4 regions of the Citrobacter sp. MNAZ 1397 genome follow, and region 4 is predicted to be linked to each of the others. Evidence: predicted binding sites of a transcription regulator. Region 4 holds the regulator's gene; each other region holds the start of a gene.
The links. The regulator CRP, encoded in region 4, controls carbon source genes, mostly activating them, when cyclic AMP is high. The targets are predictions, from matches to a motif close to ATGTGANNNNNNTCACAT.
Positions count from the first base shown of each region.

Region 1: the regulator CRP is predicted to act here: its motif matches at 4,446-4,463, upstream of rhaS (HTH-type transcriptional activator RhaS).
Region 2: the regulator CRP is predicted to act here: its motif matches at 4,445-4,462, upstream of uxuA (mannonate dehydratase).
Region 3: the regulator CRP is predicted to act here: its motif matches at 2,140-2,157, upstream of L2097_RS16815 (glycoside-pentoside-hexuronide (GPH):cation symporter).

Region 1 covers NZ_JAKIVH010000006.1:67,627-73,743, reverse strand. The annotation lists gene rhaD (rhamnulose-1-phosphate aldolase) at 1-339, opposite strand, end outside; gene rhaA (L-rhamnose isomerase) at 456-1,715, opposite strand; gene rhaB (rhamnulokinase) at 1,712-3,181, opposite strand; gene L2097_RS22665 (oligogalacturonate-specific porin KdgM family protein) at 3,659-4,330, shown strand; gene rhaS (HTH-type transcriptional activator RhaS) at 4,589-5,422, shown strand; gene rhaR (HTH-type transcriptional activator RhaR) at 5,502-6,117, shown strand, end outside.
Region 2 covers NZ_JAKIVH010000004.1:162,979-169,095, forward strand. The annotation lists gene L2097_RS20340 (DUF2264 domain-containing protein) at 1-429, opposite strand, end outside; gene L2097_RS20345 (helix-turn-helix transcriptional regulator) at 593-1,462, shown strand; gene L2097_RS20350 (1,2-dihydroxy-3-keto-5-methylthiopentene dioxygenase) at 1,547-2,068, shown strand; gene L2097_RS20355 (DUF1869 domain-containing protein) at 2,245-2,583, opposite strand; gene L2097_RS20360 (TehB family protein) at 2,594-2,926, opposite strand; gene uxuA (mannonate dehydratase) at 3,186-4,256, opposite strand; gene uxaC (glucuronate isomerase) at 4,583-5,989, shown strand; gene L2097_RS20375 (MFS transporter) at 6,010-6,117, shown strand, end outside.
Region 3 covers NZ_JAKIVH010000002.1:447,146-453,262, forward strand. The annotation lists gene L2097_RS16810 (glycoside hydrolase family 43 protein) at 1-630, opposite strand, end outside; gene L2097_RS16815 (glycoside-pentoside-hexuronide (GPH):cation symporter) at 627-2,033, opposite strand; gene aroP (aromatic amino acid transporter AroP) at 2,201-3,574, opposite strand; gene pdhR (pyruvate dehydrogenase complex transcriptional repressor PdhR) at 4,109-4,873, shown strand; gene aceE (pyruvate dehydrogenase (acetyl-transferring), homodimeric type) at 5,159-6,117, shown strand, end outside.
Region 4 covers NZ_JAKIVH010000003.1:420,415-426,531, reverse strand. The annotation lists gene L2097_RS19190 (YheU family protein) at 1-115, shown strand, start outside; gene L2097_RS19185 (phosphoribulokinase) at 167-1,036, shown strand; gene L2097_RS19180 (OsmC family protein) at 1,137-1,541, opposite strand; gene crp (cAMP-activated global transcriptional regulator CRP) at 1,851-2,483, shown strand; gene L2097_RS19170 (YccS/YhfK family putative transporter) at 2,537-4,615, shown strand; gene argD (bifunctional acetylornithine/succinyldiaminopimelate transaminase) at 4,612-5,832, opposite strand; gene pabA (aminodeoxychorismate synthase component 2) at 5,912-6,117, opposite strand, start outside.

The sequences.
Region 1 (6,117 bases), on a different contig from region 4:
CACCGCTTCGTTGGTAAGACCCCAAAGAATGTGGTATCCCGCGCCGTCGCTGTCCACTTTGACCACACCGAGGTTAGCGGCCGGGTCGAGCTGGACGTTACGGAAGAATTTGCCCGAGCCGGTGACGATAAACGCGGTATTCGCCAGTATCGGCATCGGCTGGCTGAGCGCGATATAACGCGGTTCGGCGTGGAAATCAGCTTCGTACGGGGCAATGTCTGCCGCGTCCAGACGCAGGGTCAGGTTGCCGCCGTTGCGTTCATCCCAGCCTTTGAGCCAGGCATCGCTGGTGGCTTTGATCATGCCCTGGGTGAACCAGGCGTTGATAATATTCTGCATAGTCGTTTGGTTCCTGTTATCGCGGTGAGGATTCCCCCTCACCCCGGCCCTCTCCCACGGGGAGAGGGGGTAAAAGTTCCCTCTCCCCGTGGAAGAGGGTTAGGGTGAGGGCGGTCTTACCCGCGTTGACTCAATACCTCTTTCTCATACGCCCGCACGCTCTCCAGCCACTGGCTGCCGGCCGGGGTGTCGTGACGCTGGCAATACATTTCCCACACCGCCTGCCATGGCAGGCATTTCTGCTCTTCCAGCAGCGCCAGACGGGCGGTGTAATCGCCGTCGGCTTCCAGTTGACGCAGTTGTTCTGTCGGCTCCAGCAGGGCGCGCAGCAGGGCTTTTTTCATGTTGCGGGTGCCGATAACCCACGCGGCAATACGGTTGATAGAGGCATCGAAGAAATCCAGGCCGATGTGTACGCGGTCGAACAGGTTGTGGCGCACGATCTCGCTGGCGATGGCCTGGGTTTCATCATCCAGCAGGACCACGTGGTCGCTGTCCCAGCGTACCGGGCGGCTGACGTGCAGCAGCAGACGCGGTACATAGAGCATGGCGGCGGAGATCTTGTCAGAAATGACTTCGGTGGGGTGGAAGTGACCCGCGTCCAGACACAAGGCGGTCTGGCGGCTGGTGGCATACCCCATATAAAACTCGTTTGAGCCGACGGTGTAGCTTTCTGCGCCAATACCGAACAGCTTGCTTTCAACGGCGTCGATGTGATGCGCCTGGTCGAACTTTTCGCTCAGCGCTTCATCCAGCGCCGCCATCAGACGTTTACGCGGTGCCAGGCGGTCAACGGTGACATCTTTCATGCCGTCCGGTACCCAGATGTTCATTACCGATGGCGTGCCCAGTTGTTCGCCGAAGTAAGCGGAGATCCGGCGGCTGGCTTTCACATGATCAATCCAGAACTGACGAATTTCATCGTTCGCATGAGAAAGTGTGAAGCCGTCGGCACTCATCGGGTGTGAGAAACAGGACGGGTTGAAATCCAGACCCAATTTGTTGGCTTTTGCCCACTCAACCCAGTTTTTGAAGTGTTCAGGCTTGATCGCGTCGCGACTGACCGATGGACCCGCTTCGTGGTACATCGCGTGCAGGTTCAGGCGCTTAGGACCAGGGATCAGGCTCAGGGCCTGTTCCAGATCGGCACGCAACTCCTGAGGATTGCGTGCTTTGCCCGGATAGTTGCCGGTTGCCTGAATACCGCCAGTGAGAGCGCCTTCCGGGTTTTCAAACCCGGCGACATCATCGCCCTGCCAGCAGTGCATGGATACTGGTAGTCTGTCGAGCTGGCGCAGGGCCTCTTCGACATCAATGCCTACAGCGGCAAAACGCTGTTTAGCGAGTTCCCAGGCTTGTTCAAGTTGAGTGGTCATGCGCAAAGCTCCTTTGTCTGTCGTTTCTGCTGAAACCGCGCGACGTTACGGGCAATTTCATTGTCAGGATTGGGTGTGAAGGTGGTCAGCGCATAGCTGGTGCTCACCACATCACGGAAGGGATCCACGCCGCTGAGTTCGCCCAGCGTCATGAGTTGTACGCCGATATTGCCCAGCGTAGAGGCTTCGATGGGGCCTGCGATAACGGGCAGTCCACAGGCATCTGCACACAGTTGATTTAAAACGTGGTTCTGGCAGCCGCCGCCGACGATATGGAGTTCAGTGAAAGGTTGACCGCGCAAGGCGGCAAGTTCGCTCAGGACATCGGCATACAGCAGGGCCAGGCTATCGAAAATGCAGCGCGCCAGTTCAGCATCGCTTTGTGGGACCGACTGATTGCTTTCACGGCAGGCGGCCTGGATTTCTTCACCCATGTTTTCCGGGTTAATAAAGCGCTCGTCGTTCGGGTTAATCACGAAACGACAGGAGGGCAGTTCGCAGGTACGGGCAATCAGGGCGGGCAGGTCGCGGATATCGCGCTCTTTCACAACACGCTGCAACAGCCACAGCCCCATAATGTTTTTCAGGACGCGATAGCGGCCTTCCGCGCCACCTTCGTTGGTGATATTGGCGGCCAGCGCATCGCTGCTGGTGTAGGGCGTGGTGCTTTCAAAACCCATCAGCGACCAGGTGCCGGAAGAGAGATAGGCGGCATTGGCGTTTTTCAGCGGCGAAGCGATAACCGCGCTGGCGGTATCGTGGCTGGCTACCGCCACCACAGGAACAGCGGTGCCCTGCGGGTTTTGCCAGTGACCGATAACATTACCCGGATGGGTTGGCGTACCGAACCAGGATGCAGGCACGCCCGCCCAGTTGAGCAGCGTGGCATCCCAGTTGTCGCTATCGATGTTAACCAGTTGTGTGGTGGTCGCGTTGGTGTATTCCCAGTTCAGGTTGCCGGTCAGACGGAAACTGAAATAGTCGGGGATGAGCAATGCATGCTCGGCCCCGGCGACAATCTCCGGCTGTTGCTGCGCCAGCGCGCGTAGCTGGTAGAGGGTATTAAACGGTAAAAACTGGATACCGCTGCGGCCATAAATGTTGGCTTTGCCCAACTGCTCCACTGCCGTGGCCATGATGCCATCCGTGCGATGATCGCGATAGGAAACCGGCAAGCCAACGCGAGCACCCTGTTTGTCGATCAGCACGATATCCACACCCCAGGTGTCGATACCGATGCTGTCAATAGTGACGCCCTGCGTGCAGGTTTTTTCCAGCCCGAGACGAATTTCATCTTCCAGCGCATCAATATCCCAACAGTCAAAACCGTTGTTTTTTTCCAGATAGTTGGGGAAGCGATGAACTTCACGCAGCGTGAGGGTCCGCTGTTCCGTCGCGTAGCGGGCCAGCATTACACGCCCGCTGGAGGCGCCTAAATCAACGGCGACACAATGGCGAAATGTCATGATTAGAGTCCCAAATCAAAGAGTGAAGGACAGTGTATAAATGCCTTTCTCGCGCCACCTTGATGGTAGTGACAGCAAAGACGGCAACATGGCAATCAAATAAAGATGGGCATGATAAAAATCACGGTTGGCGCAATACCTTTTGTCGACACCAGGGTTACAGGGGAAAAAGAAATCAAGGCAAGCAGAAATAATTATTTTTCTGTTGAATGGTTTTATTTGTTAACCCGTTAAAAACAATGAGTTATAAGATTGATGGATTGCTTAATTATTTTTTGTGATGATTTATTAAGTTTTGGTATTTTTATTACTGATGTGTTTTTTATTTTATTTATTACTGTTTTTGATGGCGCTCTCATATTTGTAACTACCTTGATAGAATTATTGAAACAATTTTTCATTTAAATTAGGTTGTTCGCGAAGTCATGGGGATACTTTCCTTTAAAATTTATTTTTTCACTTCAATGGATTGTTTGTATGAGAAAATTGTTATTCTTATTATTACCGTTTGCGGTATCAAGCGCACAGGCAGTGTATGTGGATGTTCGCCATGAATATCTGGATGACAGCAAAGCAAATTACGATCGTGCTTATATTTCGCATCGTTTCGAGAACGGGTTTGGTTTTGCCATTGAGGCAATATCCAAATCCGGTGGCGACGATACCGATAAGCCCTTTAATGACATGGAATCACAGGGAAATGAGTATACGCTAAGCTATCAATATAAATCAGGGGCGGTAGCCTGGCAGCCTGGTTTTGTATTGGAAACGGGGAATGGTTATGCCACCTACAAACCTTATTTGCGCGCGACATGGACATTAAACGATAGCTGGTGGGTGGGTGCACGTTACCGTTTCGAATATATCCGCCGTTCGTCTGACTCGCGGGATGATGATACCGTAAACCGCATGGATGTTTGGGCTGGTTACAAATGGAATAATTTTGACTGGACCGTTGAAGGTATTTATAAGAAAGCTGAGAAATATAACCTTTTCGATAATGGTCGGGATAATTACGAGTTTAATTTTCGCACCGCATACATTATAGACAAATGGACGCCGTACGTAGAGATTGGTAATGTTTCAGTACGTAGTACTTCTGATGAAAGACAAACGCGTTTCCGTATTGGTGTGGGATATAGCTTTTGATGATTGATATTCTCTAAGCGATAAGCCAGGTAGTACTTTTCTTATTGTGGTTATTTGGCCGGCATCATGAAAAAGATGTCGGCTTTTTTTCCTTTGTTTTCTAATGAAAATAGTTATGTGATCGATCTAACATTTTCGATTTATTCTGCGCCCCGTCTTGAAAAAATAGCAGGATTTATATTTTTTGCTGTCAAAAATTCAAGGTGCCATTCATCACCCTTCACTATGCTAGTTCTCACTGATGTGGAGGCAATGAAGATGGCACAATTACATGGCTTTGATTTTTTTACCTCAGGTACGGCGACGGTCGCCATTGAGCCGCGACTGCCGCAGGTAGCCTTCCCTGAACATGACCATGATTTCTATGAAATTGTCCTGGTCGAGCATGGAACCGGCATTCATGTGTTTAACGGTCAGCCTTATACATTGAGCCGTGGCATGATCTGTTTTGTTCGCGATCAAGACCGCCATCTTTATGAACACACGGAAAATTTATGCCTGACGAATGTGCTTTATCGCTCTCCGAAGGGCTTCCAGTTTATTTCCGGTCTGGATAAGTTACTGCCGCAAGAGGAAGACGGGCAGTATGTTTCACACTGGCGTATCAACCAGAGCGTACTGCAACAGGCGCGTCCCATTATTGACCAGATGGCGCAATGCAAGGATGACAATATTCACGCAATTGCCAGCCGCGAAGTGTTGTTTATGCAGCTTCTTGTGCTGTTGCGTCAAAGCTGCCTCGACGATAACTTTGTCGAAAATAATATGCAGATCAATCATTTGATGATGTGGCTTGAAGATAATTTCGCCGACGATGTGAACTGGGAACACCTGGCCGATAAATTCTCGCTTTCTTTGCGAACACTCCATCGGCAGATGAAACAACATACCGGGCTGACGCCGCAACGTTATCTCAATCGCGTACGGTTAATCAAAGCGCGCCATTTGCTACGCCACAGTGACGACAGTATTACTGATATCGCTTTTCGCTGCGGTTTCGGCGACAGTAACCATTTTTCCACGCTTTTTCGCCGCGAGTTTGACTGGTCTCCTCGCGATATTCGTCAGGGGCGCGACACACTTCTGCAGTGACAGTAACGAGAAGGTAATCACCGTATTTTTGCTGCCAATCAGCTAATAATGGCAGGTTGAGCACAGCAGAGGTGAATTTGTGGCAGGGCATTTAATCCTTCGTAAAGCTGATTTTTTTCCGCGGCCTGGACAGGCGGTCACGGTTGCTGACCGCTACCCGCAAAATGTGTTTGCTGAGCATACCCATGAGTTTTGCGAGCTGGTGCTGGTCTGGCGGGGCAACGGTTTACATGTGCTTAATGACCGGCCCTACCGGATCACACGCGGCGATCTTTTTTATATTCGCGCCGAAGATCGTCACTCGTATGCTTCGGTTAACGATCTGGTTTTACAAAACATCATCTACTGCCCCGACAGGTTGTCGCTTAATTTTGACTGGCAGGCGCACATTCCCGGCTGGAATGGGGCGGATTTAACCCCCCACTGGCGAATGGGTAGTTCCGGTATGGCCCAGGTCCGTCAGGTGATTACGCAGCTTGAGCAGGAAAATACCAGGGACGATGCCCTGTCTAACACGATGGCCGAGGTTTTGTTCGCACAACTGGTGCTCACGCTACGGCGGCACCGTTTTGCGGCAGATAATCTGGCGGCGACCCGCAGTGAAGCGCTGTTGGATAAGTTAATTACCACGCTATCTGGCAGCCTGAGTTGCACCTTTACGCTGGAACAATTTTGCGAGCGTGAACAATGCAGCG
Region 2 (6,117 bases), on a different contig from region 4:
TTGATTAAGCCAGCGATGCAGATTGTCCCGCTCCCGTGCAGAGAAGCTGGCCAGGCATGTGTCCTGCAACAGCGCGAGCCCAAGTCCCCAGGCCGCCATCTCGACCAGACGCTGATCGTAAGGTCCTGTGTCGCCCCAGTAGCCGCTGCTTTGCGGGTCGGTGCCGAGCTTCAACGCTGTGATGTATTTTTCACTCAGTGGCAGTACTTCACCGCCTGCCAACAGAGGGAAAATCCCCCACATCGCCCGGGATAATCCCTCCATTTCAGCAATGTCTGCGCCGTAATGCGCACAGGTTTCGCCCAGCGAAAATCCCGAACGCCCCGCCGGAAACTGCTTATCCAGCGCACTCAGCATCGTCTTAAGCGCTGCTGACACATCGCTACGTGAAGACAATGGAATTGATTTTTTTCCTTCAGCCATCTGCATCGGTTCACCCTCCGGTAAGTGGCTAAAGAATAGTGAATCGATAGAGTAGTGAAATGTTACCTCAGTCACAGTGGAGAATTTTCACCGAACCAGTAGTTGAGGAAATTTAAAATGGTGGTTTATAACAGCAGGTAATGAGACCAAAATTGAGAATGGTTGCACTATGGCTGAACCCTGGCATGCGGAACGTCTGGAGCTGATCTCGTTAAACGACGCTATCGTGTCGTTTAGCCGCCTGTTTGCCAATACCGTGCGCTACCATCATTGGCATCAATGCCTTGAGCTGCTGTACGTGGAAGAGGGATTTGGCGTAGTGATGGTCGATAACCGCCAGTACACCATGCGCCCCGGCAGGTTGTTTTTCTTCCCGCCTTTCACACTCCATAAAGTGATGGTGGATGAGCAAGCACAGAACAGCTACCGGCGCACCATCATCCACGTGGATCATCGAGCCATCCTCAAACTATTTCGTGACTTTCCGCATAACCAGCGGCGGTTGCAGCGTCTCTCGGTGCGCGGCGGGCAGGCCGTGGTGATGGATGCAGCGGATATTCATACGCATATCGATCACCTGTTTAGCCGCTACGCGCAGCAGGCCACCCTCGCCAGCCTCAATAGTGAGCAGGTCGCTTGTTTGCTGTTAACCCTGCTGAATATGCTGCCGGAAGAGAATGAAAAAATGCCGGAAGATCTCACCGGAATTGCCACGCCGGTGATGTTCTGGCTGGAAGAAAATTATCAGCAGAAATTTAGCCTCGCCCGGCTGGCAGAGGATTTGGGGAAATCGCGCAGCTATGTATCGCGTCGTTTTCTGTTTGAGACCGGTGAACATATTCACCAATACCTCAATACCATCCGCCTGCGAAAAGCCTGCGAATTACTGCTGCACAGTATGAGAAGCATCGGCGAAATTGCCAGCGAGACAGGATTTTCTGATGTGACCTATTTTATTAGTACCTTCAAAAAAGGGATTGGCGAGACGCCCTTACAGTATCGAAAAAATCATGCGACCCGCTTCGCTCAGAAGCAATAGCAATATTATATACAGAACCCGTCTTGCCATTACCCATGCGACATGAAAGGTTATAGTCTTTCTATGTTACCAGGGTAAATCACGATGACGGCATTACACGTATTCCAGCGCCCGCAGACAACCGACCCCATACAATCACTTTCCGGCTTTGATGATATCCGCACCTTTCTTTCCCAGGCCGGTATCGTGCTTGAACGCTGGGATGTCAGCGGCGTTGATAAAAGAACGGATGGCGCACTGCTGCTGGCACAATTTCACGACAGTATCGAAGCATTAAAACAGCGCGAAGGCTATCAGTCGGCGGATGTTATAGCGCTGACGCCAGACCATAAAGACCGTATAGCGCTGCGGGAAAAATTCCTTCAGGAACATACGCACAGTGAAGATGAGGTGCGTTTGTTTGTGCATGGCAGCGGCACGTTCTTCGTGCCTGTCGGGAACCTGGTGGTAAAACTGGTCTGCCATGCGGGGGATTTGCTGCGCGTCCCCGCCAATACGCCGCACTGGTTTGACAGCGGTGAATACCCGGATTTTGTCGCCATCCGCATCTTCACCAACCCGGAAGGTTGGGTTGGCCATCTGACCGGTCGCAGTACATTTTATTGAGGGCGGCTATCTGGTGGCGCGTCTGGCCGCGTTTAAGATCGCACGGCGGTAAACCCAAAGGCGAAAGCGCGAAACATATCGCGTTCTTGTGCCCGTTACCGGAAGAAGGTAATCAGATGCGCCGCCTGGCCAGTCATACTGGCCGAGCTGGCGATCCTTGCTATATCAGAAGTGACTTACCATCCGCAGACGTTGGTCTCTTCGTCTGATTCATAGCCACGCACGATATTAATCAGATCCTTGACCGCATCCGCTGCCACGGTGGCATCCTGCAACTCAGCCAGCGCAGAGAAATCTTTATCCACTGACACGCCGTTATTGTTATTGGTCACCGTCAGAATAAAACCCAGCTCGCTTGCGCTCTTGTCCGCCAATGTTTCAACCAGCTCTGCTACCGCCGCGACGGCGATATCCGGCACATAGAGCGCCATCGGTTTCAGATACACTTTCTCTGCGCTTTTTTTGCTGCCGCGGTTTGTGATGGCCAGAGAATAGCCTTTGTTTTCCGTTGTCATGACATCCACCTCACCCTTCAATCAGTACATTGGGATCGACCCAAAAATCGACATTGAATACCGTATCGTCTGATAGCGCTTCAATGCGATGCCACTTTTCTGCCGGAAATACGCCAAACTGTCCGGCTTCGATGGTCAGCGTTTCCACCGGCTGCGGGCTGGTTTCGTCGGCATAGCCGTAATAGCGAATCGCCCCCTGCATAACACACAAGCGTGGATTTACCCCCTGGCGCGTCCCGGCATCCAGATGGCGTTGCCATATAGAGGCGGGTGCAGTCTCTTTGGTCCATAACGGCGTTGATCGCACGTGCACATAATGTGTTGGTATAACAATACGTTGCATGTTTCATCCTTAATAAAGTGAGTGTCGGTTGAAACAATATATTGCAAATAAAATACACCTTTAATGAGAGAATAAAAGCGTTGAAGCAGCGTTGTACAACATGAGGGGTAGAGAGGGGGTAGACCGGGAAAAAGAGAGATAAAGGGGTATGAAAAAAGCGCACCCGGACCATCCGGTTGCGCCGTAAAATGCCTTATCCAGGGGCCCTGATTTCAGTATCACAGGGTTATGGCGATGGAGTATCGCCAGTTTCAGAACATTACGCAGACTGTTTTTGCAACGCTTCCCACAGGCCCATCAGGTAAGTGACACCCAGTGCGCGATCGTATAATCCGTAGCCCGGGCGACCGGTCTCCCCCCAGATAAAGCGACCATGATCCGGGCGAATATAACCATCGAAACCATTGTCATGCAGCGCTTTCATCACGTTGTACATATCCAGAGATCCGTACTGCGATGGATGTGCACACTCATAAAAATCTTTATCTTTTATAAGTTTAATATTACGCACATGGGCAAAATGAATACGCTTGCGACGGGTAAATTCAGCCAGAATTTCGTAGACATTGTTTTCAGGGTCTTCTGCAATTGACCCCGTGCAAAGAGTGATGCCGTTGGCTTCTGAATTCACGGCATTGCAGAGCCAATCCAGATCCTGACGATTTTTGACCACGCGCGGCAGACCGAAAATAGAGTACGGCGGATCGTCCGGATGAATAGCCATTTTGACGCCAACATCTTCACAAACCGGAATCACTGCCTTGAGAAAATAAACTAAATTTTCACGCAGCTTTTCGTCATCGACATCTTTATAACTGGCGAATAATTTCTGTACCTGCGCCAGTCGTTCCGGTTCCCACCCAGGCAGCGCAAAGCCGTTTGAATTACTGAGCACTTCACTGACCACCTCTTCCAGGCTTTTATCAATATCCTTCTTCTCAAATGCCATGGTCAGGGAGCCGTCTGGCAGAACATAGTTCATGTCAGTCTTCATCCAGTCAAAAACAGGCATGAAGTTGTAGCAAATGACTTTCACACCAAACCGCGCCAGATTTCGAATAGTTTGCTGGTAATTGGCTATGTAACGATCGCGGCTCGGCAGACCAATTTTAATGTCGTCATGAATATTAACGCTTTCGATAACCTCCATTTTCAGCCCGGCAGCACTTGCCTGGCCGACCAGCGCTTCAATCTTGTCTTCGGGCCAGATTTCGCCTACCGGGACGTCGTACAACGCGCCGACTACACCTTCGACGCCCGGAACCTGGCGAATATATTCCAGAGAAACCTTGTCCTCTTTTGGTCCAAACCACCGCATTGTCATCTGCATAAAACAACCTCGACCCGAATGAATAAAAATATCTACCATACTAGTAGCTGATGAGCAGTACAGTAAAACGACGAGCTTCAATAATCAATAGATTTTGTGAATCAATAAGCGAGGTTAAATAGATTAAGCAGTATGTTAAGCATCCGTTAATAACTAACCCGTAAATGCGGTTAAAACATCATTTCAAAATTTGACCATCTTCACATAATTAAAAACTAATCTGGTATGGTAGTAGACTGAACGGTTTTTAGGTATACCGTAAATACAGCTCAGTTAATGCATCTATAGAATTTCCTCAGGTAAAAAATTTCAGGAGCAAGTCGGTCATGACGTTGATTAACGACGATTTTATGATTAACAGTAGCGCAGGAAAAACGCTATATACGCGCTATGCTAAGAAACAACCGATACTGGATTATCATTGTCATCTTGAAGCGAAGGATATTTTCGAAAACCTCCCCTTTCGCGATATCACCCACCTCTGGCTTGAAGGCGACCATTACAAATGGCGAGCTATGCGTGCCAATGGTATTAAGGAAAAATATATTACAGGCAATGCTTCTGCTGAGGAGAAATTTGAGGTCTGGGCTAAAACGGTTGAATCCAGCTTTGGCAACCCGTTATATCACTGGACACACCTTGAATTAGCTCACTATTTTGATATTCACACTCCGCTAAACCATAGCAACTGGCGCGAAGTGATGAATGAATGTAATAAAAAATTGAAAAATAGTGATTTCACCCCGCGCAACCTTATTACACTTTCGAATGTTGAGGTTATTTGCACGACAGATAAACCTCTTGATGATCTGAAATATCATCAACTACTTAAAAATGAGAACGGGTTTACTACGCGTGTTCTGCCGACATTTCGTCCTGATGAATTATTCGAAGCGGATCCCGTCCGCTTTAGCCAATTTATTGATCAGCTCAGTAAAATAAGCTCAGTCACTGTTACGCATTTTTCATCGTTCATTGCTGCCATTGCCGGGCGTATCGATTTCTTCCATGAAGTGGGCTGCCGTATTTCCGACCATGGTCCGCTGGAAGTGAGCTATCAGCGCGTCAGCGATGAGCAGGCAGAGACGCTTTTTGCAGCTCGTATGGCGCAACAAGCGCTTTCTCCTGAGGGGATGCAGGCATGGAACAGCATTATGCTGGTGAAACTAGCCGCCCTCTATAAGCAAAAAGAGTGGGCGATGCAGATTCATTTCGGTGCTATCCGCAATAACAATATGCCGCAATATCACGCCATTGGTATTAATAGCGGTTTTGATTCAATTGCCGACCAACAAAATCTGGCAGCTAATTTAAACGCGTTACTTAACGCTATGGCAGAAAATAACGGATTACCCAAAACCATTCTCTACAACTTAAACGCTGGCTACAACGATATTGTAGCATCCGCATTAGCTAATTTTCAGAGTGGTGAGGAAGGAATTAAATCGCCAATGCAATTCGGTTCGGGATGGTGGTTTAACGATACCCAGCGAGGCATGCTCAATCAATTAACGACATTATCCGATCAAGGACTGCTTGCTAATTTTATTGGCATGCTTACTGATTCCCGTAGTTTTGTTTCTTATACCCGCCATGATTATTTCAGACGTATTCTTTGCAATCTTATAGGCGGTTGGGTGGACCGGGGTGAGGTACCAGAGGATATGGATATTTTATCCAGCATGGTCAAAGGGATTTGCGCTGATAACGCCCGTTCTTATTTCAATTTCTGATTTTACAATCGAGATAAAACATGAAGAACTCAGAAAGAAAAATTACCATACCTGTCAGTATCGGTTATGGCCTTACCGATATCATGGGGGGTGGCGCATTTACCGTCATTGGCGCATGGCTATTATTT
Region 3 (6,117 bases), on a different contig from region 4:
AGAGTAACTGATAAACAGCCTGTTGCCGTGAAACAGCACCGCCGGACCTTCGTTTACCAGAAAACCTCTGCATTCCCAGTCGTACTCCGGTTTGCTCAGTAATACAGGCTCGCCTTTTAGCGTCCACGGATTTTCCATTTCAGCGAGATAGAGGTTTGAGTTACCCGCAATTGCCGGTGATTTCTGCGCCCACAGGTACCAGCGTTTACCCTGATGAACAAAGGTCGTGGCATCCAGTGCGAAGGTATCGAAGGGTGTTTTCACCTGGCCCTTTTCGATCCAGGCCCCGCTAAGAGGATCGGCATCGGCGCACTCCAGCACAAACATCCGATGCTGAAACATATTCAGTGCATCCAGCGCTTTCGTCCCGGCGGCGGCAAAATAGAGATACCATTTCCCGTCAATGTGGTGCAGCTCAGGTGCCCAGATAAGCTCGCTCATCGGGCCGCTGGCGGGTTTGCGCCAGACAGTGACACCTTGAGCCATGCACAATCCCTCAAGGGTGCTGGCCCGGCGGATTTCCAGGCGATCATATTCTGGCACCGAGGCGACAAAATAATAGTTGCCGTCATGACGCAAAATATACGGGTCGGCACGCTGCTCAATAAAGGGGTTCGGCCAGTTCATTATGCTTTCCTTACGTGTTCACCCACGGGAACGCTCTGGTTCTCGCTCAGTTCATGATAATTGACGCGGCGTTTTTCCAGGTCGGCCTGGATAGTTTTCATCAGTTCCCGATCCACTTTCAGCAAGCGTACAACCCCTGCGGTAATCAGATAACCCACGCCTGGTATAACGGTAAACAGCAGTATGATGCCATTGATAGCGCTGGTGCTTTGCGCTTTGGCGCCTGCATCGTAACCGTACCAGGAGAGCAAAAAGCCCACCATCGCGCCTGCAACCGCCAGCCCAACTTTCAGGAAGAACAGGTTGCCGGAGAAGCTGATGCCGGTAATACGCTTGCCTGTTTTCCATTCGCCATAGTCGTCCACATCCGCCATCAGCGACCAGTGCAGCGGGGAAGGGATCTGATGAAGAATATTCAGCAGGAAGTAGAGCACCACAATCATGACCGTGGCTTTCGGATCGAAAAAGTAGAAAGCACAGGAGAAAATTGCCAGCGCGATGTTTGTCCAGAAGAAGACTTTCAGCTTGCACCAGCGGTCCGTCAGGACTTTTGCCAGCATACTGCCGAGCATCATTCCGATAACGCCCAGGCTGATAAAGAGCGTGGCAAAGTGTGTGCTTTGCCCCATGACCCAGGTCACGTAATACATGGTGGCGGCCATGCGAATAAAGCCAGGGCAAACGTTACACAACGTGAGCAGCAAAATGCGCACCCATTGATCGTTCTTCCAGACATCCTTCATGTCCTTTTTCATATCGTCATTGGTAGGCACCGCCGGACGAACACGCTCGCGAACCGTAGCGAAACAGAACAAGAACATACACATGCCGATAAACGCCAGCACCGTCATCGCCATTTGGTAGCCTTTGGCTTTGTCTTCACCGCCAAACCATTCGGCCATCGGCAGTAATGTCAGAGACAGAAGCAAAGTGGCAATGCCCACCATCACGAAGCGATAAGACTGGCAGGCCACTCGCTCTTTCGGATCGTTGGTAATGACGCCGCCTAACGAGCAGTAGGGGATGTTGATCGCGGTATAGGTCAGCGAGAGCAGGAAGTAAGTAATAAAGGCATAGATAACTTTGCTATTGTAGGTCCAGTCCGGCGTGGTAAACATCAACACGCTGAATACGGCATAAGGTAAGGCAATCCATAAAAGCCATGGACGGAAGCGTCCGTACTTGCTTTGTGTGCGGTCGGCAATCGCCCCCATGATTGGGTCGGTGATGGCATCTATCACGCGTATTGAAAGCAATAACACGCCTACCAGCGCAGGCGCCAGACCGAAAATATCCGTATAAAAATAGTTAACAAACAGCATGATGGCGCCAAAAATGATGTTACATCCGGCATCGCCCATGCCGTAGCCGATTTTCTCTTTAACAGACAGTTTGCTGTTGTCCATTGACGCTACTCCCGGTGAGTTGTGGGAATAATTATTTGCCTGCTAAAGGAAATTTGCGTTACAGGATGTTGGCAGGAATATGGACAAAACAGCTACATCGGGGAAAGTGTGAGTTTGATTACATTTCAATAACACCCCTCTCCCGGGCGGGAGAGGGGCAGGCAAAATTAGTGGGCTTTCACCGTTTTTGCGCTTTTCTCTTTGAACATATAGCCAATGCCGAGAACGACCAGCCATACCGGAATCAGGTAGACGGAGATAGCCATACCGTCAGTCATTAGCATAATGATCAGTACGGCCGCCATAAACAGCAGACAAATCCAGTTACCTAACGGGTATAACAGCGCCGGGAAACGCGGCGTCACGCCCTGTTGCTGCTTAGCCTTACGGAACTTCATGTGCGCCAGGCTAATCATCGCCCAGTTAATAACCAGGGCAGATACCACCAGCGCCATCAGCAGGCCAAATGCAGATTCAGGCGCCATATAGTTGATCAGCACGCACAGCGCAGTCACCACAGCGGAAACCAGAATGGTATTAACCGGAACGCCACGTTTGTCCACGGAAAGCAGCATTTTCGGCGCATTACCCTGTTGCGCCAGGCCGAACAGCATACGGCTGTTACAGTATACGCAACTGTTATAAACCGACAGCGCGGCCGTCAGCACGACGATGTTCAATGCATTCGCCACGAAGGTGTCACCCAGTTCATGGAAAATCAGTACGAACGGGCTGGTATCAGCGGTAACGCGTGTCCACGGGAGCAGAGAAAGCAGGACAGCCAGTGAACCCACATAGAAGATCAGGATGCGATAGATAACCTGGTTGGTGGCCTTTGGAATGCTCTGCTCCGGGTTGTCTGCTTCTGCGGCGGTGATCCCCACCAGCTCCAGACCCCCGAAGGAGAACATGATGATAGCCATCATCATTACCAGTCCTGAGATACCGTGCGGCAAGAACCCGCCTTGCTCCCACAGGTTGCGTACGGTTGCCTGTGGGCCCGCGCTGCCGCTGAACAGCAGCCAGCCGCCAAACAGGATCATCGCGACCACAGCAACCACTTTAATAATGGCGAACCAGAACTCCATCTCGCCAAACACTTTGACGTTTGTGAGGTTAATGGCGTTGATAACAACGAAGAAGGCCGCCGCGGAGGCCCATGTTGGGATTTCCGGCCACCAGAACTGGATATATTTACCAACCGCGGTCAGTTCCGCCATCGCAACCAGCACGTACAGCACCCAGTAGTTCCAGCCGGAAGCAAAACCCGCGAAATTACCCCAGTATTTGTACGCAAAGTGGCTGAATGAGCCGGCAACCGGCTCTTCAACGACCATCTCGCCCAACTGACGCATAATCAGAAAAGCAATGAAACCTGCAATGGCGTAGCCCAGGATAATACCTGGCCCTGCGGAATTGATGACTGAAGCGCTGCCCAGAAACAGGCCAGTCCCGATAGCGCCGCCCAGCGCAATAAGCTGAATATGGCGGTTCTTAAGGCCGCGCTTAAGCTGATCGCCGTGCTGTTGACCTTCCATCATGAAACCTCGTGTGTGGTTATTATGTCTACGCTGTTGTCTGCGTGTAAGAAAGAAATTCCATTTATTGTATTTTTTTATTTACGAAATGCTGACATGAATTTGCACTCATCCCTTTCGTGAAGCTCAGAATAGTGGTAAGCGCAGGCGTTTGCACCTGCTTTGTGAAAGAGAGATGACGACTTGCATAAAAAGAAACCATTTGTAAATCGCCTCGTTTTCGGCTGTTTTGTAATCTTCTGCGTTTTTATGCAGAAATTTAGTTTAAATATGCAAAATTATTCACACTGAATCGGTTCAGATTTGTTTGAGCGCGTTTCAATAAAGTTAAAACTGCCTCTTTGGGGGTAAACGAGTCATTTGTGCAAGGTTACATGTTTGAAACGTTATTTCTGTAACGTTGTTAAAATGTGCAGTGTTTACTGATTTCAATCAAAACCTGTATGGACATAAGGTGAATACTTTGTTACTTTAGCGTCACGAATATGAAATTGGTAAGACCAATTTACTCCGGGCGAATGGTAGAGACAGGGAACAATGGCCTACAGCAAAATCCGCCAGCCAAAACTATCCGATGTGATTGAGCAGCAACTGGAGTTTTTGATTCTTGAGGGGACATTACGCCCCGGTGAAAAATTGCCTCCAGAACGCGAACTGGCCAAACAGTTCGACGTTTCACGTCCTTCTCTGCGTGAGGCCATCCAACGCCTCGAAGCGAAAGGGCTTCTGCTGCGTCGCCAGGGTGGCGGTACGTTTGTTCAAAGCAGCCTCTGGCAGAGCTTCAGCGATCCGCTGGTTGAATTGCTCTCCGATCATCCCGAATCCCAGTTTGATTTGCTTGAGACGCGTCACGCACTGGAAGGCATTGCCGCTTATTACGCCGCATTACGTAGCACGGACGAAGACAAGGTACGCATTGGTGAACTGCATCAGGCCATTGAGCTGGCGCAGCAATCCGGCGACCTCGACGCGGAATCGAACGCTGTCGTGCAATATCAAATCGCTGTAACCGAAGCGGCACATAATGTTGTGCTTTTACATCTGCTTCGTTGCATGGAACCCATGTTGGCACAGAATGTTCGTGAGAATTTCGAGTTGCTCTATGCGCGCCGCGAAATGCTGCCGCTGGTGAGCAAGCACCGCAGCAGTATCTTTGCAGCCATTATGGCGGGCGAACCTGAAGAAGCGCGTGAAGCCTCTCATCGCCACCTGGCCTTTATCGAAGAGATCTTGCTGGACCGCAGTCGTGAGCAGAGCCGTCGTGAACGCTCGCTCCGTCGGCTGGAACAGAGAAAGAATTAGCATTTTCTGGTGGAGTTTGTGCCGGAAGAGTTGTAACCGGAGCGCCAAAAATTTAGAGCGCGGCAACTAAACGCAGAACCTGTCTTATTGCACTTTTAGTTGTTCAAAATAATTTTGGCTGTATCGCGGCGGCAAGCGTGCGAATCCACAGGAGCATAGTGAACTATGTGACTGGGGTGAGGAAGCGAAGCCAACAAAGAGACAGCCAGAAGGATGAAGAACAAAGAGTGCAATGGGACAGGTTCCAGCTAAATCAACGTATTAGATAGATAAGGAATACCCCCCATGTCAGAACGTTTCCAAAATGACGTGGATCCGATTGAAACTCGCGACTGGCTACAGGCGATCGAATCGGTAATCCGTGAAGAAGGTGTTGAGCGTGCTCAGTATCTGATTGACCAGCTGCTTTCCGAAGCCCGTAAAGGGGGCGTGAAAGTCGCCGCTGGTACCGGAGCTAGCAACTATGTCAACACTATTGCCGTTGAAGATGAACCGGAATACCCGGGTAATCTGGAGCTGGAACGTCGTATTCGCTCGGCAATTCGCTGGAACGCCATCATGACCGTTCTGCGCGCTTCCAAGAAAGATCTGGAACTGGGTGGCCACATGGCGTCCTTCCAGTCTTCCGCAACTGTTTACGAAGTGTGCTTCAACCATTTCTTCCGTGCAGCCAATGAGAAAGACGGCGGCGATCTGGTGTACTTCCAGGGCCACATCTCTCCGGGCATCTATGCACGCGCCTTCCTGGAAGGTCGTCTGACTGAAGAGCAGATGAACAACTTCCGTCAGGAAGTTCACGGTAAAGGTCTGTCTTCTTACCCGCACCCGAAACTGATGCCTGAATTCTGGCAGTTCCCGACCGTATCGATGGGTCTGGGCCCAATTGGTGCGATCTATCAGGCTAAATTCCTGAAATACCTGGAACACCGTGGCCTGAAAGACACCTCTGAGCAGACTGTTTACGCCTTCCTGGGCGACGGTGAAATGGACGAGCCGGAATCCAAAGGTGCTATCACCATCGCGACCCGCGAGAAGCTGGACAACCTGTGCTTCATCATCAACTGTAACCTGCAGCGTCTGGATGGTCCGGTAACCGGTAACGGCAAGATCATCAACGAACTGGAAGGCATCTTCGCGGGTGCTGGCTGGAACGTGATCAAAGTCATGTGGGGCGGTCGTTGGGATGAACTGCTGCGTAAAGATACCAGCGGTAAACTGATCCAACTGATGAACGAAACCGTTGA
Region 4 (6,117 bases):
CGAACAAAAGGTCGCCGATGTGAGACGGCAACTGAAAAACGGCGAAGCCGTGCTGGTGTGGTCAGAACTGCACGAAACCGTCAACATTATGCCGCGCTCGCAGTTTCACGAGTAACGCACTGACGGCTGGCTTCGTTTACAACAATGGGTTACTCAGGGAGCTGCTATGTCCGCTAAACATCCGGTTATTGCCGTAACAGGTTCCAGCGGTGCGGGAACCACTACCACCAGCCTCGCGTTTCGCAAAATCTTTGCTCAACTGAATTTGCATGCCGCCGAGGTCGAAGGTGACAGTTTTCACCGCTATACCCGCCCTGAGATGGACATGGCAATCCGTAAAGCCCGGGATTTAGGCCGACATATCAGCTATTTTGGCCCGGAAGCGAATGACTTCGGGCTGCTGGAACAGACGTTTATTGAGTACGGACAAACCGGTAAAGGCCAGGCGCGAAAATATCTGCATACCTATGATGAAGCCGTTCCCTGGAATCAGGTTCCCGGCACTTTCACCCCCTGGCAACCCTTGCCAGAGCCAACAGATGTGCTTTTTTATGAAGGGTTACACGGCGGCGTGGTGACGCCACAGCATGATGTCGCCCGCCATGTCGATCTGCTGGTGGGCGTGGTTCCGATCGTTAACCTTGAGTGGATTCAAAAGCTGGTGCGTGATACCAGTGAGCGCGGCCATTCCCGTGAGGCGGTAATGGATTCAGTGGTGCGTTCGATGGAAGATTATATCAACTTCCTTACTCCCCAGTTTTCCCGCACCCATATCAACTTCCAGCGTGTGCCGACGGTAGATACCTCCAACCCGTTCGCCGCTAAAGTGATCCCCTCGCTGGATGAAAGCCTGGTGGTTATTCATTTTCGTAATCTGGAAGGGATCGACTATCCCTGGTTGCTGGCAATGCTCCAGGGGTCATTCATTTCGCACATGAACACGCTGGTGGTGCCGGGCGGAAAAATGGGGCTGGCGATGGAGCTTATCATGACGCCGCTGGTACAGCGGCTGATGGAAGGGAAGAAGATTCAATAGCCTTCCGGCGGGACGCAACATCGGCTCCCGCCAGGGTATCCCGGCACGCAGCGCCACCGGGGAAAACGCCTGATGCGCTTCGCTTATCCGGCCTGCGTTCTCAGGCCTCAATCACTTCATACGAGTGCGTGATTTTCACCGCCTTCTCCAGCATTAATGCCACGGAGCAATATTTCTCAGCAGAGAGATCCACCGCACGCGATACAGCCGCTTCTTTCAGCTCTTTGCCGGTCACGATAAAGTGCAAATTGATATGCGTAAACAGACGCGGAGCCTCCTCGCGGCGCTCCGATGTCAGCTTCACTTCGCAGTCTTTCACATCGTGACGGCCTTTTTGCAAGATAGAGACAACATCGATAGCGCTGCATCCCCCCGCCGCCATCAGCACCATTTCCATCGGGCTGGGGGCTTTGTCGCCTGAGTTACCATCCATCAGGATCTGGTGCCCGGACGCAGACTCGCCAAGGAACGTTAAACCTTCTACCCATTTCACACGAGCTTGCATTTTTAATTCACTCCGGAGTTACAATTTTCTTTACAGATTACGCGTACATAAGAAAACGCGCAACGGAAGGCGACCTGCGTCAAGCTGAAGCGAGACACCAGGAGACAGGCGACAAAAGCTATGCTAAAACAATCGGGATGCTACAGTGATACATTGACGTTATGCATGTATGCAGAGGACATCACATATTACAGGCCGCAGGCATGTCTGACGGTCCACTTCCCAGGTATGGGGAAGATAGATTGCAACCCCGGACGCGATATGTGAATCCAGCGTCTGGAGCCAGCTTATAACAGAGGATAACCGCGCATGGTGCTTGGCAAACCGCAAACAGACCCGACTCTCGAATGGTTCTTGTCTCATTGCCACATTCATAAGTACCCGTCGAAGAGCACGCTGATTCACCAGGGTGAAAAAGCGGAAACGTTGTATTACATCGTCAAAGGCTCAGTGGCTGTGCTAATCAAGGATGAAGAAGGTAAAGAGATGATCCTCTCTTACCTTAACCAGGGAGATTTTATCGGTGAACTGGGTCTGTTCGAAGAGGGTCAGGAGCGTAGTGCATGGGTACGCGCCAAAACCGCTTGTGAAGTGGCCGAAATCTCCTACAAAAAATTCCGCCAGTTAATTCAGGTGAACCCGGATATCCTGATGCGTTTGTCTTCCCAGATGGCGCGTCGTCTGCAGGTCACCTCAGAAAAAGTCGGTAACCTCGCCTTCCTTGATGTGACAGGCCGTATCGCACAGACGCTGCTGAATCTGGCAAAACAGCCGGATGCAATGACCCACCCGGACGGTATGCAAATTAAAATTACCCGTCAGGAAATTGGTCAGATCGTCGGTTGCTCCCGCGAAACCGTTGGTCGTATCCTGAAAATGCTGGAAGATCAAAACCTGATCTCCGCGCACGGTAAAACCATCGTCGTGTACGGTACACGTTAATTCTCAAGCGGCGCATCGCCCTTAACGATGCGCCGTTTTTGTCTCTCTTCCCCATGTGGCGCAGGCTGATTTATCACCCCGAAATCAACTATGCACTGCGACAAACGCTGGTGTTATGCCTTCCTGTGGCTGTCGGACTCATTCTGGGCCATTTACAGCAGGGGCTGCTTTTCTCACTCGTTCCCGCCTGTTGCAATATTGCGGGTCTGGATACACCACACAAACGCTTTTTTAAACGTCTGATCATCGGCGGTTCGCTTTTTGCGGGTAGCAGCCTTGCAGTACAACTGCTTCTGGCGCAAGCGCTCCCCCTGCCGATCATTTTGACGGGTCTGACCCTTATCCTGGGCGTAACGGCAGAAATCAGCGCGCTTCACGGACGCCTGCTGCCCGCCTCGCTTATCGCCGCTATCTTCACGTTAAGCCTCGCCGGAAATATGCCTGTCTGGGAACCATTGCTGATTTATGGGTTCGGTACCCTGTGGTACGGCGCGTTTAACGCCTTCTGGTTCTGGCTATGGCGGGAGCAACCGCTACGTGAATCATTGAGCCTGCTGTATCGCCAGTTGGCGGACTATTGCGAAGCGAAATACAGCCTGCTGACGCAACATGTCGATCCAGAAAAAGCCCTCCCCCCGCTGCTGACACGTCAGCAAAAGGCGGTGGATATGATCAGCCAGTGTTATCAACAGTTGCATATGCTGGCGGCGAATAATAACAACGACTACAAGCGGTTACGCCGCGTTTTCCAGGTCGCTCTGGACTTACAGGAACACATTGCCGTTAGTCTGCATCAACCGCAGGAAGTCCAGGAACTGGTAGAACGCAGCCATGCCGAAGAGGTTATCCGCTGGAATGCGCAAACCGTTGCCGCGCGGTTACGGGTTATCGCCGATGATATTCTTTATCATCGCTACCCCAAACGCTTCAATATGGATAAACAAATTGGCGCGCTGGAGAAAATTGCCCGCCAGCACCCGGATAACCCGGTTGGGCAGTTTTGCGCCTGGCATTTCAGCCAGATAGCCCGTGTGCTGCGTACCCAGCGCCCGCTCTATATACGCGATCTGATGGCAGAGAAGCAGCGTCGCTTGCCCCTGATCCCGGCCCTCAAAAGTTATCTCTCGTTGAAATCTTCCGCCTTGCGTAATGCGGCACGCATTAGCGTCATGCTCAGTATTGCCAGCCTGATGGGCAGTGCGCTGCATCTTCCTAAACCCTACTGGATAATGATGACGGTAATGTTTGTTACGCAAAACGGGTATGGTGCGACACGGGTACGCATTCTGCACCGGGCGGCAGGCACCCTGGCCGGGTTGATCATTGCCGGCGCGACACTGCACTACCACGTACCGGAAGGTTTCACGTTGACCGCGATGCTGATCGTGACGCTGGTAAGCTATCTGATTATCCGCAAAAGCTACGGCTGGGCGATGGTGGGCTTTACCCTCACCGCGGTATATACGCTCCAGTTGCTCACCCTGAATGGCGACCAGTTTATCGTTGCCCGTCTTATCGATACGCTGATTGGCTGCCTGATTGCCTTTGGCGGTATGGTCTGGCTGTGGCCTCAATGGCAAAGCGGCCTGCTGCGAAAAAATGCTCATGACGCGCTGGAAACCTACCAGGACGCCATTCGTCTGATCCTGAGCGATGATCCTCAGCCGACTCCGCTGGCCTGGCAGCGCATGCGGGTAAACCAGGCGCACAATGCGCTCTTTAACTCGCTTAATCAGGCCATGCAGGAGCCTGGCTTTGATACGCGCTACCTGGCGGACATGAAACTGTGGGTCACGCACAGTCAGTTTATTGTCGAACATATTAATGCGATGACGACGCTGGCGCGGGAACACACTATGCTCACGCCGGATCTGGCACAGCGTTACCTGCAGTCATGCGAAATTGCCCTGCAACGTTGTCAGCAGCGTCTGGAGTATGATGGTCCGGGAAGTTCAGGGGATGTGAATATTCTGGAGGCGCCGGAGAGCATGACGCATGGCCCTATGAGCACGCTGGAACAACATCTGCAGCGGATCCTGGGGCATCTGAACACCATGCACACCATTTCGTCGGTGGCATGGCGTCAGCGTCCACATCACGGCATTTGGTTAACTCGCCGCTTGCGACCTTAAATGTTAATCACTTTGGCAACTGCTTTCGCGAAGCGCTGCATCCCTTCTTCGATATCACTCTCTTCAATGATAAGCGACGGCGCAAAACGCATCACATCAGGACCGGCATTAAGTACCATCAGCCCTTCATTCGCCGCAGCGTAGAGGAAATCGCGCGCGCGGCCTTTGTACTGCGGTTTCAGCTCCGCACCGACCAGCAGACCCATGCCGCGAATTTCGCTGAACAGGTCGTACTGCGCGTTGATGTCTTGCAGATGTTTGACGAACAGTTCGCGTTTCGTATTTACGCCATTTAAGACTTCTGGTGTATTGATAATATCGAATGCCGCACCGGCAACGGCACAGGCCAGCGGGTTACCGCCATAGGTTGAGCCGTGGGAACCCGGGTGGAACGCGCTGGCGATCTCATGGGTCGTGAGCATGGCGCTTACCGGGAAACCACCGCCAAGCGCTTTGGCGCTGGTCAGGATATCCGGGGTCACACCATAATGCATGTAGGCGAACAAATCGCCGCTGCGTCCCATCCCGCACTGCACTTCATCAAACACCAGCAGCGCGTTGTGTTCATCGCACAGATCACGCAATCCCTGTAAAAACTCCGGCGTTGCCGCCGTCACTCCGCCTTCGCCCTGAATCGGTTCAACCACGACCGCGCAGGTATGATCGTCCATGACCGCTTTCACCGCATGCAGGTCGTTATAGGGCACGTGAATGATATCCGCGGGTTTCGGCCCGAAGCCGTCCGAATATTTCGGTTGACCACCGACGGTCACGGTGAACAGCGAACGACCATGAAACGCATTGTGGAAAGCGATGATTTTGGTTTTATGCGGACTGTGGCGTGTAGATGCATAATAACGCGCCAGTTTGAATGCCGTTTCGTTGGCTTCGGTGCCGGAGTTCATAAACACGACACGTTCAGCAAAAGTGGCGTCGATCAGCTTACGCGCCAGGCGAAGTGCGGGTTCATTCGTAAACACGTTACTGATATGCCACAGCGTTTCGCCCTGCGTTTTTAACGCCTCCACCAGCGCCGGATGGCAATGCCCCAGCGCGGTAACGGCGATGCCCCCCGCAAAATCGACGTACTCTTTCCCCTGCTGATCCCAAACACGGCTACCTTTCCCTTTCACCGGAATAAATTCGGCCGGTGCGAAAATTGGTAAAATGACTTCGTCAAATGTTGCGCGCGTGATTGCACCCTGCTGAGTTGCCATGTAACCCCACCCTTTTTATACAAGAAGTAGAAGTGAAAATATAATCACGAAATATGCATAAAAAATCACTCAATGGCAACTAAAAATCGGCGCGATGCAAAAAGTTATTCAACAACTCATGGCCTTGCTCGCTAAGAATACTTTCCGGGTGAAACTGCACCCCTTCCAGATCCCATTGACGATGGCGAATGCCCATAATCTCTTGCGTCTCGCTCCAGGCGGTCACCTCAAAGCAGTCTGGCAACGAAGGCGGATCGATCAACAGGGAATGGTAGCGGGTAACCG